4 regions of the Paenibacillus sp. FSL W8-0439 genome follow, and region 2 is predicted to be linked to each of the others. Evidence: a T-box and tRNA genes for the amino acid it is inferred to sense, from the RefSeq annotation. Region 2 holds a T-box; the other regions hold tRNA genes.
What was found. A T-box is a leader RNA that pairs with one kind of tRNA and senses whether it is charged. The one in region 2 lies ahead of leuS (leucine--tRNA ligase), so its partner is inferred to be a tRNA-Leu.
Positions count from the first base shown of each region.

Region 1: it has a tRNA-Leu gene. The T-box ahead of leuS (leucine--tRNA ligase) is inferred to sense a tRNA for this amino acid. The anticodon was not compared.
Region 3: it has a tRNA-Leu gene. The T-box ahead of leuS (leucine--tRNA ligase) is inferred to sense a tRNA for this amino acid. The anticodon was not compared.
Region 4: it has a tRNA-Leu gene. The T-box ahead of leuS (leucine--tRNA ligase) is inferred to sense a tRNA for this amino acid. The anticodon was not compared.

Region 1 covers NZ_JBBPAK010000001.1:1,488,518-1,490,722, forward strand. Annotated here, with positions in the region: gene MKX36_RS06335 (urease accessory protein UreF) at 50-787, opposite strand; tRNA gene MKX36_RS06340 (tRNA-Leu) at 1,050-1,132, shown strand; gene MKX36_RS06345 (glutathione peroxidase) at 1,282-1,767, opposite strand.
Region 2 covers NZ_JBBPAK010000001.1:3,910,450-3,912,654, reverse strand. Annotated here, with positions in the region: gene MKX36_RS16720 (class I SAM-dependent DNA methyltransferase) at 1-513, shown strand, start outside; gene MKX36_RS16715 (tautomerase family protein) at 586-975, opposite strand; T-box leader at 1,155-1,413, shown strand; gene leuS (leucine--tRNA ligase) at 1,475-2,205, shown strand, end outside.
Region 3 covers NZ_JBBPAK010000001.1:3,728,717-3,730,921, reverse strand. Annotated here, with positions in the region: gene MKX36_RS15910 (hypothetical protein) at 63-215, shown strand; gene MKX36_RS15905 (hypothetical protein) at 251-442, opposite strand; gene MKX36_RS15900 (hypothetical protein) at 568-726, opposite strand; tRNA gene MKX36_RS15895 (tRNA-Leu) at 975-1,060, shown strand; gene MKX36_RS15890 (MerR family transcriptional regulator) at 1,455-2,205, opposite strand, start outside.
Region 4 covers NZ_JBBPAK010000001.1:1,880,563-1,882,767, reverse strand. Annotated here, with positions in the region: gene MKX36_RS08235 (winged helix-turn-helix transcriptional regulator) at 1-215, opposite strand, end outside; gene MKX36_RS08230 (NAD(P)H-dependent oxidoreductase) at 413-943, shown strand; tRNA gene MKX36_RS08225 (tRNA-Leu) at 1,036-1,120, opposite strand; gene MKX36_RS08220 (N-acetyltransferase) at 1,498-1,932, shown strand; gene MKX36_RS08215 (GNAT family N-acetyltransferase) at 2,035-2,205, opposite strand, start outside.

The DNA of each region.
Region 1 (2,205 bases), 2.4 Mb from region 2:
AAAAGGGCAGAGTATTTTTATTGTGACTGCTAGATTGGTAAACGACGCATCAGAGGGATGCTGGAAGGTGTTTAAATAGGACGGAGGAGGAAAAGGGTCTGGATGCATTCAATTGGCTGCTATGGCTCATATAGGGTGGCTGAGTGATATAGGAGCTGGTCCGATGGCTGTGGAAAAGATGGCGCTGATATGAGCTTGGCGTAGGTTTGTTAATCTTCTTCCAGGTGGTAAGCAACTCGCTGGTCATATGATCGATAAGAGGATTTTTTTCCTCATAAGGAGGATTGAGCAGTCTAAAGGCATCTTCGATACAGAAGGATACCGCTGTGGCAAAATAGCCGTGAATGGTCTGTTCTATATCGCTTCCGAGGAGGGAGTTAATCCAAGTGTGGACAGTAGCGAGTGTGCCAATTGCATTGTATTGAGTGAGTGTGTCTTCCAGTTGGTCAAATGCGAGCCAAGGATAAAGAGCCTTGGTGAGCTTGAGCAGTCGCTGGCCAGAAAGTCGCGACTCTTTTACATGCTGCGAGGAAGGATGTTGGGTGTGCAACATTTTATCAATAAGGGCGATCCGCCAACCGTCATTCTGCTGGATGGCTGCATACAGACTTTTAATGGCCATGCCGTCAAGGGTTGTGATTTGAGGATACCAATCGTCTCGCATGTAATGTTTCAGATCCTGAAGACTGTTCAGGTGTTCGGCGCGGAAACGCTCCTCCAATCCGTAGAAACGGGTGAAACCACCAATAGGTAAGGAAGGGTCCAACAATAATGCGTAGTTTAGCAACCGGTTACCTTTATGCAGGACGGTTCGCCTCCTTGAAGTGAATATTTGTGTGATGTTATTTGACTTGAATATTGATTTGTAATAAGAAATCGAACATTTATGTAATATATTTTTACACTTACAGCTCTATTGTGTCAAATTAAATAATTTTATTGCTTATATATGTTATATAAAGTTACATTAAAAATAATTATAATATTCTTGTTTACAAATTGTTGCTGAGAGAGTATAATAAATCTGTTGCCTCAATACATTATGACATGCGGTCGTGGTGGAATGGCAGACACGCTATCTTGAGGGGGTAGTGGGCGTACGCCCGTGGAGGTTCGAGTCCTCTCGACCGCATTATATGCAGTACCCAGTTGAAAAAGCATCCTGACACGTTTTACGTGAAGGGATGCTTTTTTTGTTAAATACTTTTCGTCATATCCTCCCGTCACAGAAGCGGTCGTATGGACAACGGACCGCTCGTTAACTGTAATGCATAAAGATTGTCAGTTTTTCTGCAAAAGCTTCTTAATATCTCCTACAAGCTTGTCTGGAGTGGTTTGCGGCGCATAACGCTTAAATACGTTACCTTCTCGTGTAATTAAGAATTTAGTAAAATTCCATTTGATCGCTTTGGAGCCTAATACGCCTGGAGCAGTGTGGGTCAGGTAGCGAAATAGAGGATGTGCCTGATCACCGTTAACATCTGTCTTGGCGAACATGGGAAAAGTCACTCCGTAATTGAGTTGGCAAAACTCGGAGATCTCCTCGCTGGAACCCGGCTCTTGTTTGGCGAACTGGTTGCTGGGAAATCCCAAAATTTCGAGCCCCTGTTCATGATACTGGTCATATAGCTCTTGTAGCGCCTTGTACTGGGGGGTTAACCCACATTTGCTGGCAGTATTCACGATAAGAAGAACTTTCCCTTCGTATGTGGATAACGGAATTTGTGCCCCTTGTAGGGTCTGTGCATCATATTTATATACGCTCATGATATCCCTCCTAATTCAATATTCTACAATTAAATTGTGAACAATTCAACAAGGGGTTGCAAGTCCAGAAGAGTCTACAGACATTGTGCATTGTAAAATCGTCTTTTGTTCAAAACGGTAAATCGCACTTCAAATGGAGCAAATTGAGGTGTTTCTTCTTATAAAAGAGGGTTCATTCGATAATTATCTAGTACATATAGCGCATTTTCTTTCTTTTTTATAAATAAAGGGCAACCGTACCATACCCTACGCCAATATTGACATGCCTTTCATTTTCAAAAAGAGGTGAAATACAGAGTTTTAGAGAGATACGAGAAGCATAGGTTGGTTGTAAGCGTTATCCTTAATCTTCTATGCTCTAAAGGGTGATTTATAGCCTTGCCGTTGAGCTTTACAGTCTTCCTTGCACGGGTGTATGATTCAAGACGTAATTTCAAA
Region 2 (2,205 bases):
TTTCGTGAGGGGAGCGTTCGCTGGATACAGCAGGATATGCGAGAATGGATTTTACCGGAGCCCGTGGATTCTGTCATTTCTTTTTGCGATTGCCTGAATTATTTACTTGAGGAAGAAGATATCATTTCTACTTTTCGCAGAACGTATGCTGGTCTGAAGCCTGGTGGAACCTTTCTGTTTGATGTACATCATCCCCAGACATTTTTGCGTTATGATGAAGAACAACCATTCGTACTGGATGAACGCTCTATTTCGTATATCTGGACATGCGCATTAGACACTCCCCGTTGTGAAATTGAGCATCATCTCAGTATCTTTGCGAAAGCAGAACATGAAGGACGCGATCTGTACCAGCGTTTTGAGGAAATTCATGTACAGCGTGCTTATGATCCAGCCTGGATGAAGGCAGAATTGTCCAAAGCGGGTTTTCGTGATGTGAAGGTATATGCAGATTTTGAATGGGTAGAAGCAGCAGATGACGCGGCGAGACTTTTTTATGTCGCTGTAAAATAGCTAGGATTCATTGAGCTAATATAGAAAAAGAAAGACGCTTTTCATGAAGTCATGAAGGGCGTCTTTTTGCTCTCATATATTCACTTTATAGTTCAGCTGAAGTTCATCACCCGGTACACCCCGAATGCCCCAATTCTGTTTCGGGGTTTCAAATATAGTAATTTCAAGATCCTGTGGAGAAATACCCAAAAGATCGTTAATTCTTTGAAATAACAGATTGATGAGTTGCTTCTTAGCTTCTGTCGTTCTGCCTTCGAAGATACTGATTTCAATAATGGTGTATGCGTCGGAGCGACAATCTGCATATATAAAATCTTCATGATTCATAGGGAAAAAACGATGAAACCTCTTGTCTGGAGGATAATTGAACGCATCCACCACGGCAGAGTGAATCACCTCTGAAAGTTGCTTTTTGATCGGATTTAGCTTCTCTTTTGTCCCGAAAATTTTAATCTGTGCCATGTCTCCACTCACCTTTCTTATCTCATCTCAACTTGAACCATTGCAACTTGGAGTTATTATAAAACATTCGTATTCATGTGTCATGGACAACTAGTATGAAGATGGCGCTTCGTATCAAATGTAGTCCTTATTTGACTTTTTTCGCGGTTTTCAATATAATAGTGCCATTATTAACGGTTAAATAGTCGCTGATGAGGAATAGTAGTTTTGTCTGGACATGTAGAGAGCCGGCGGGTGGTGCAAGCCGGTTGACAGTGCAAAGCGAACTCACCTCGGAGATATGCGTCCAACGCAGGAAAGCACCTATATAGGTGTCAGTATCCTGTTATTAATACGTATCGGATCACCTCCGTTATCAGGTGCAAAGGGAGTAGAATGCGAAGAACGCTTTCTGCTAACTAGGGTGGTACCACGGGAATATAACCTCTCGTCCCTAGCGCTGACACGCTACGGGATGCAGAGGTTTTTTTGTTGCATACCGTTTGAGGAGGAAAAGACAATGACAGACACACAGCCGAAGCACGGCTATCAACCGCAAAGTATTGAACCAAAATGGCAGAAATATTGGGATGAGAACAAAACGTTCCGCACTGGGGAAGAACCGGGTAAACCGAAGTTTTATGCTTTGGATATGTTTCCGTATCCGTCTGGAGCTGGTCTGCATGTAGGCCACCCGGAGGGATATACAGCTACAGATATTGTTTCACGTTATAAAAGAATGCGTGGCTACAACGTACTGCATCCGATGGGTTGGGACGCCTTTGGTCTGCCTGCCGAACAGCATGCGCTGGATACAGGCGAGCACCCACGCGAAATTACGGTGAAGAACGTAAATAACTTCCGCCGTCAAATCAAATCACTTGGCTTTTCATATGACTGGGATCGTGAAATCAGCACAACTGATCCTGATTATTACAAATGGACACAGTGGATTTTCATCCAGCTGTACAAGCGTGGCCTCGCTTATGTAGCTGAAGTGCCCGTGAACTGGTGCCCAGCACTGGGAACGGTACTGGCGAATGAAGAAGTAATTGATGGTAAGAGTGAGCGTGGCGGCCATCCGGTTATCCGCAAACCCATGCGTCAATGGATGCTGAAAATTACGGAATACGCCGATCGTTTGCTTGACGATCTGGAGGAACTGGACTGGTCCGAAAGCATTAAGGATATGCAGCGGAACTGGATTGGTAAGTCTACCGGAGCAGAGGTTCATTTTCCAATTGAAGGCTA
Region 3 (2,205 bases), 180 kb from region 2:
ATGACTATAGGTCTACAAAAATAAGCTTCATATTCCGAAATAGAACTTAAGGAGGGGGTTCTATGAACTGGAATCAAATGAAGCTTAGATTGAAATTTGGCAGTGCTATGCCGAAGAGTGAAGGTAATTTCTCTTTTGGTCTCTTGTGTGGACTCTCCATCAGCATTGTGCTGTGGATCTCAATTATTGGTTGGATCATGCTTATCTTCAAGTGATGCTTAACAAAAACCTGTGACTTATAATTCATGCTTTATTTTGTAAAATCATTACGTAGTTTGTCTATTCCACGGCCTACGGCTTCATCAATCATATCGGTAGCTGCAGGTGAATCGGCACCAGGGTCAGGAATCCGATCAAATCCTGGTTCACGCTTATCCAGAGATTGTTTATATTCGATTTGATCGTCAGTAAGACTCTTTTTTTTTGAATTATGTTTTTTCATAGCACATTACACGCTCCTTCTTAGGCATGGTCAGTTCTACACTTTACATAAACGCTTATGCTCCATATTAAACGCTTATAAAATAAACCGGGAAGGATAAATCCCGCCCGGTACTTTCCAAACAACTAGCGATGCTCAATCAAATCAATCGCTCCCAGAACAACATGAGCCAGTCCGAAACCGAGAATGCCTGTAGCTGCAAGTTTGTACTTACTGCTCAGCAACACAGCGCCTGAAGCCGATACTACCGTCCCAAGAACAGCTGGAATCATACCTTCACGCATTCGTAACACCCCTTCTGGTGGTTTGGAAAGACGTTTATTAGTGTAGTTCAAATGTGCACAAGTTATACAAAAAGAGAAATTTTATTATTTTTTAAAAAAACACTTTACAATTTGATAAAAATATCGTATTATAAGTTGGTGCCCAGATGAACGACATTTACATAACGAGAACACTTCTTAGTAAGTAAGCTTCTCAGATACTTGTAAGACAAGAACAAGTAAGTGTAAAATAGCGTTCCTAAATGCTTGCCGGGGTGGCGGAATTGGCAGACGCACAGGACTTAAAATCCTGCGGTAGGTGACTACCGTACCGGTTCGATCCCGGTCCTCGGCATCCTAGTTTATTGCATGAAGCCCTTGATAATCAGGGGCTTTTTGCTTTTTTTAGGGGTTGAGATCTAAAACCCATATCATAAGGGGCGAGTGCCATTTTCACTTTTGGGGACGGATTGGGGACAAATTTTTGGATTTACGCATAGCTTTGACATGAGTGGATACTTCCTCTATATGCATATCTGCATACCTCATAGGCTTCATTTTTTATGGAAAGGTAAAGTCTTCAGACTGAGTCGCTCTTGATTAACGCATCAATAACTTTGGTTGCTTCTTCCTCAAAATAGTTTTTCTGTTCTCTTTACGCCTTTCTTATCCTCGTTACTAATATCCGCTAGAGGATTATTTTTCGTAGCCTGATGAAGGAGAGATTGAGGTAAAGTAGGAGCCTACCCTTATTCTAATATGACTTCCATCATAATTTTGGTAATATAATCTTTTTCCCGGTATTTTACCACGGCATCATATATATATTCTTCATAAACATAATCTCCTAAAGATAAGTTTAGTCGATCCATTTCCGAAAAAAGTCGATCATAGGTTTCATGAATGCTCTTTTCTTCACCAATATGGTAGCCCGTTAGAAAATATCCTTTCTTAGTTTTCAAATAAGGATAGTCCTCCCGAGGATTAGGTTGCTTTATGTACAGATAACTGTAGTTCGTATATTCACCCTTCAATACTTGCTCTTTTTTTGTAATACCCCCAATAGGATATCCTGTATCGAGAAATGATACATATAATTCGTCAACAAATTCTGAAACCACTCTCACAAAATCTTCTTCCGAAATATTTTTTATATTTTTACTAAGATAAAGTGTTGCTTCTGTGTGTTGTTCAAGAGAAATCTGGTGAAAATCTAACCGTGATGCCTCTTCCATGAGTTCTATTTTTGCGTCGATGATTCTTTCCGTCATTTCAATTTCTTTTCTTTTTTTAACAATGTTCTCTTTCTGTTGGTGCATTAAAGATAAAAAGCTGGCAGGTGATTTGTGTTTCATATACTGCTGGATTTCTTTGAGTGACATTCCAAGATCTTTTAACAATTCAATAACGTTGAACCATTCTAATTGACGAATAGAATAAAAACGATATCCTTTATCGTTTTTGTAAATCGGAGAAAAAAGGCCAATTTGATCGTAATAG
Region 4 (2,205 bases), 2.0 Mb from region 2:
GGAGGCATTTGATTATACACATGTCTGCCTATGATCCCATCCTTCTCAAGTTCACGAAGTTGCTGTATAAGAACCTTTTGAGAAATGCCTGCAATACTACGCTGTAATTCACTGGTCCTCTTTCTACCAGACATTAATAAGCATATGATTAAGGATTTCCACTTACCTCCGATGATCTCCAGTGTTGCTTCTATGCCTAAATTATATTGTTTCATACGACCACCTCTTCAAGACTAAAATAACTAAGTTTATCGAATTCATTTTATAATCACATATCTTCACTCTAAGTACCACGCACACTTTCAAGTAACTATATTACTTTATTGTGTGTATTTACATTTTTTATAGCCTACAGAATAATAATACGTATCCACAAAAAGCAAATGATGCGATGTAAGAAAGGTGATTGATGATGAAGACTCTCGTAATTTTAGCACACCCGAATATTGAAAATTCCAGAGTAAATCAAAGATGGAAACAAGAATCGCTTCGATATTCCAATGAAATTACAATTCATGAAATTTATAAAAAGTATCCCAACTGGAATATTGATGTTTTGAAAGAACAAAAGTTACTTGAAGCACACAGCAATATCATATTTCAGTTCCCTTTATACTGGTATAGTTACCCTCCTTTATTAAAAAAGTGGTTTGATGATGTTTTTGCCCATGGATGGGCTTATGGTTCAAAAGGTGATAAGTTAAAAGGAAAGAAGCTAGGGATCGCCATGTCGATTGGCGATAAAAAAGAAAACTACTTATCTACTGGTTCCGTTACATTTACGGTAGATGAAGTTATAGCCCCTTTTAAAGCAAGCGCAGTACATGTGGGCGCCGTAACATTACCCTATTTCGCTGTCTTCGGAGCCTCGTTTCAAGCAAGTGATGAAGACATTAACCAGAGTGCAAAAGATTATATTAAATATATATTCCAGCATAAATAAAATGGCTGTTTAATAGCACGCATCTTAACCATATAAAAACAGGCTCTTGGAGGCATTCAGCCAATCCAAGAACCTGTAATTGTTAGGTATAATGCGGTCGAGAGGACTCGAACCTCCACGGGGGGTTAGCCCACACGGACCTGAACCGTGCGCGTCTGCCAATTCCGCCACGACCGCATACTATGTATTGATGGCGATACTTTAATCACCGTAATTAAGATTATATCTTGAATAGAGCTTAAAAGCAAGCCGATTTATATTATATTTTCTATGAATAATGCTAGTAAATATAAGAAAATCACTGGATATCACCAACCAGATATGGTAAGATGAATGCATCAGGAAAGGAGGTGCGTCAACATCAATAATCATATGTTGAGCGTATCCCTTACCCGGTCCGTTATTCTCTAATTTGCAGAGTTGACGGAGGCGCGGGATACGGATCAAGGCTTTAATTAAGCGCCACGGGTAGAAAGACCGTCCACGGACGGTCTTTTTTATTTCATCATACTCTACTATAGATACGATTACATATTGTGAAAAGAGGCGTTACAATGTCGATTAGACCTGCGAAAGTAGAAGAATTAAAGGAACTGGTAGCCATCTGGCTGGATGCTTCTATAGAAGCCCATCATTTTATTGCTCCGCAGTATTGGACATCTCAAGCTGCCGAGATGGAGAACAAGTACCTTCCCCTCGCTCAAAACTACGTTATCATACAAGATGACCATACGATCGGCGGCTTCATTTCCATGATGGACGGATACTTGGCTGCTCTGTTTATACGGGTTGATTCTCAAAGAAAAGGCTATGGCAAGTTACTATTAGATGGGGTTAAGCAACAGCATGAGAAAATTCAATTAAAGGTGTATCAGTCAAACACCAAAGCATTTAACTTTTATACTAAAAATGGATTTACCATTCAAGCAGAGTCAGTGGATGCCGAGACTGGTGAGAAGGAATTTGTGATGGTATGGACAAAACATTAACGACAATGAAGCACATCTAGCTTTTTAGAGCAAAGGCCCCGCTCCCGTACCCATACGGTATAAGCAGAGCCTTTTACTTTTATCTACTAGCTGTCTAGTCTCTTATTTAAGCCCATAAACTTCGGTATATAAAGTCTCTTTAAACGGAGCAAACGCCGATTCAGCCAACGCACCTGGATAGCTCATAATCTGAAGCCGCAGATCCGCCTGTCCTTCTCTTAAAGGGGGCTGTACATATTCAAAATGGTTCAGATGGAATCCCAATCGTTCGTA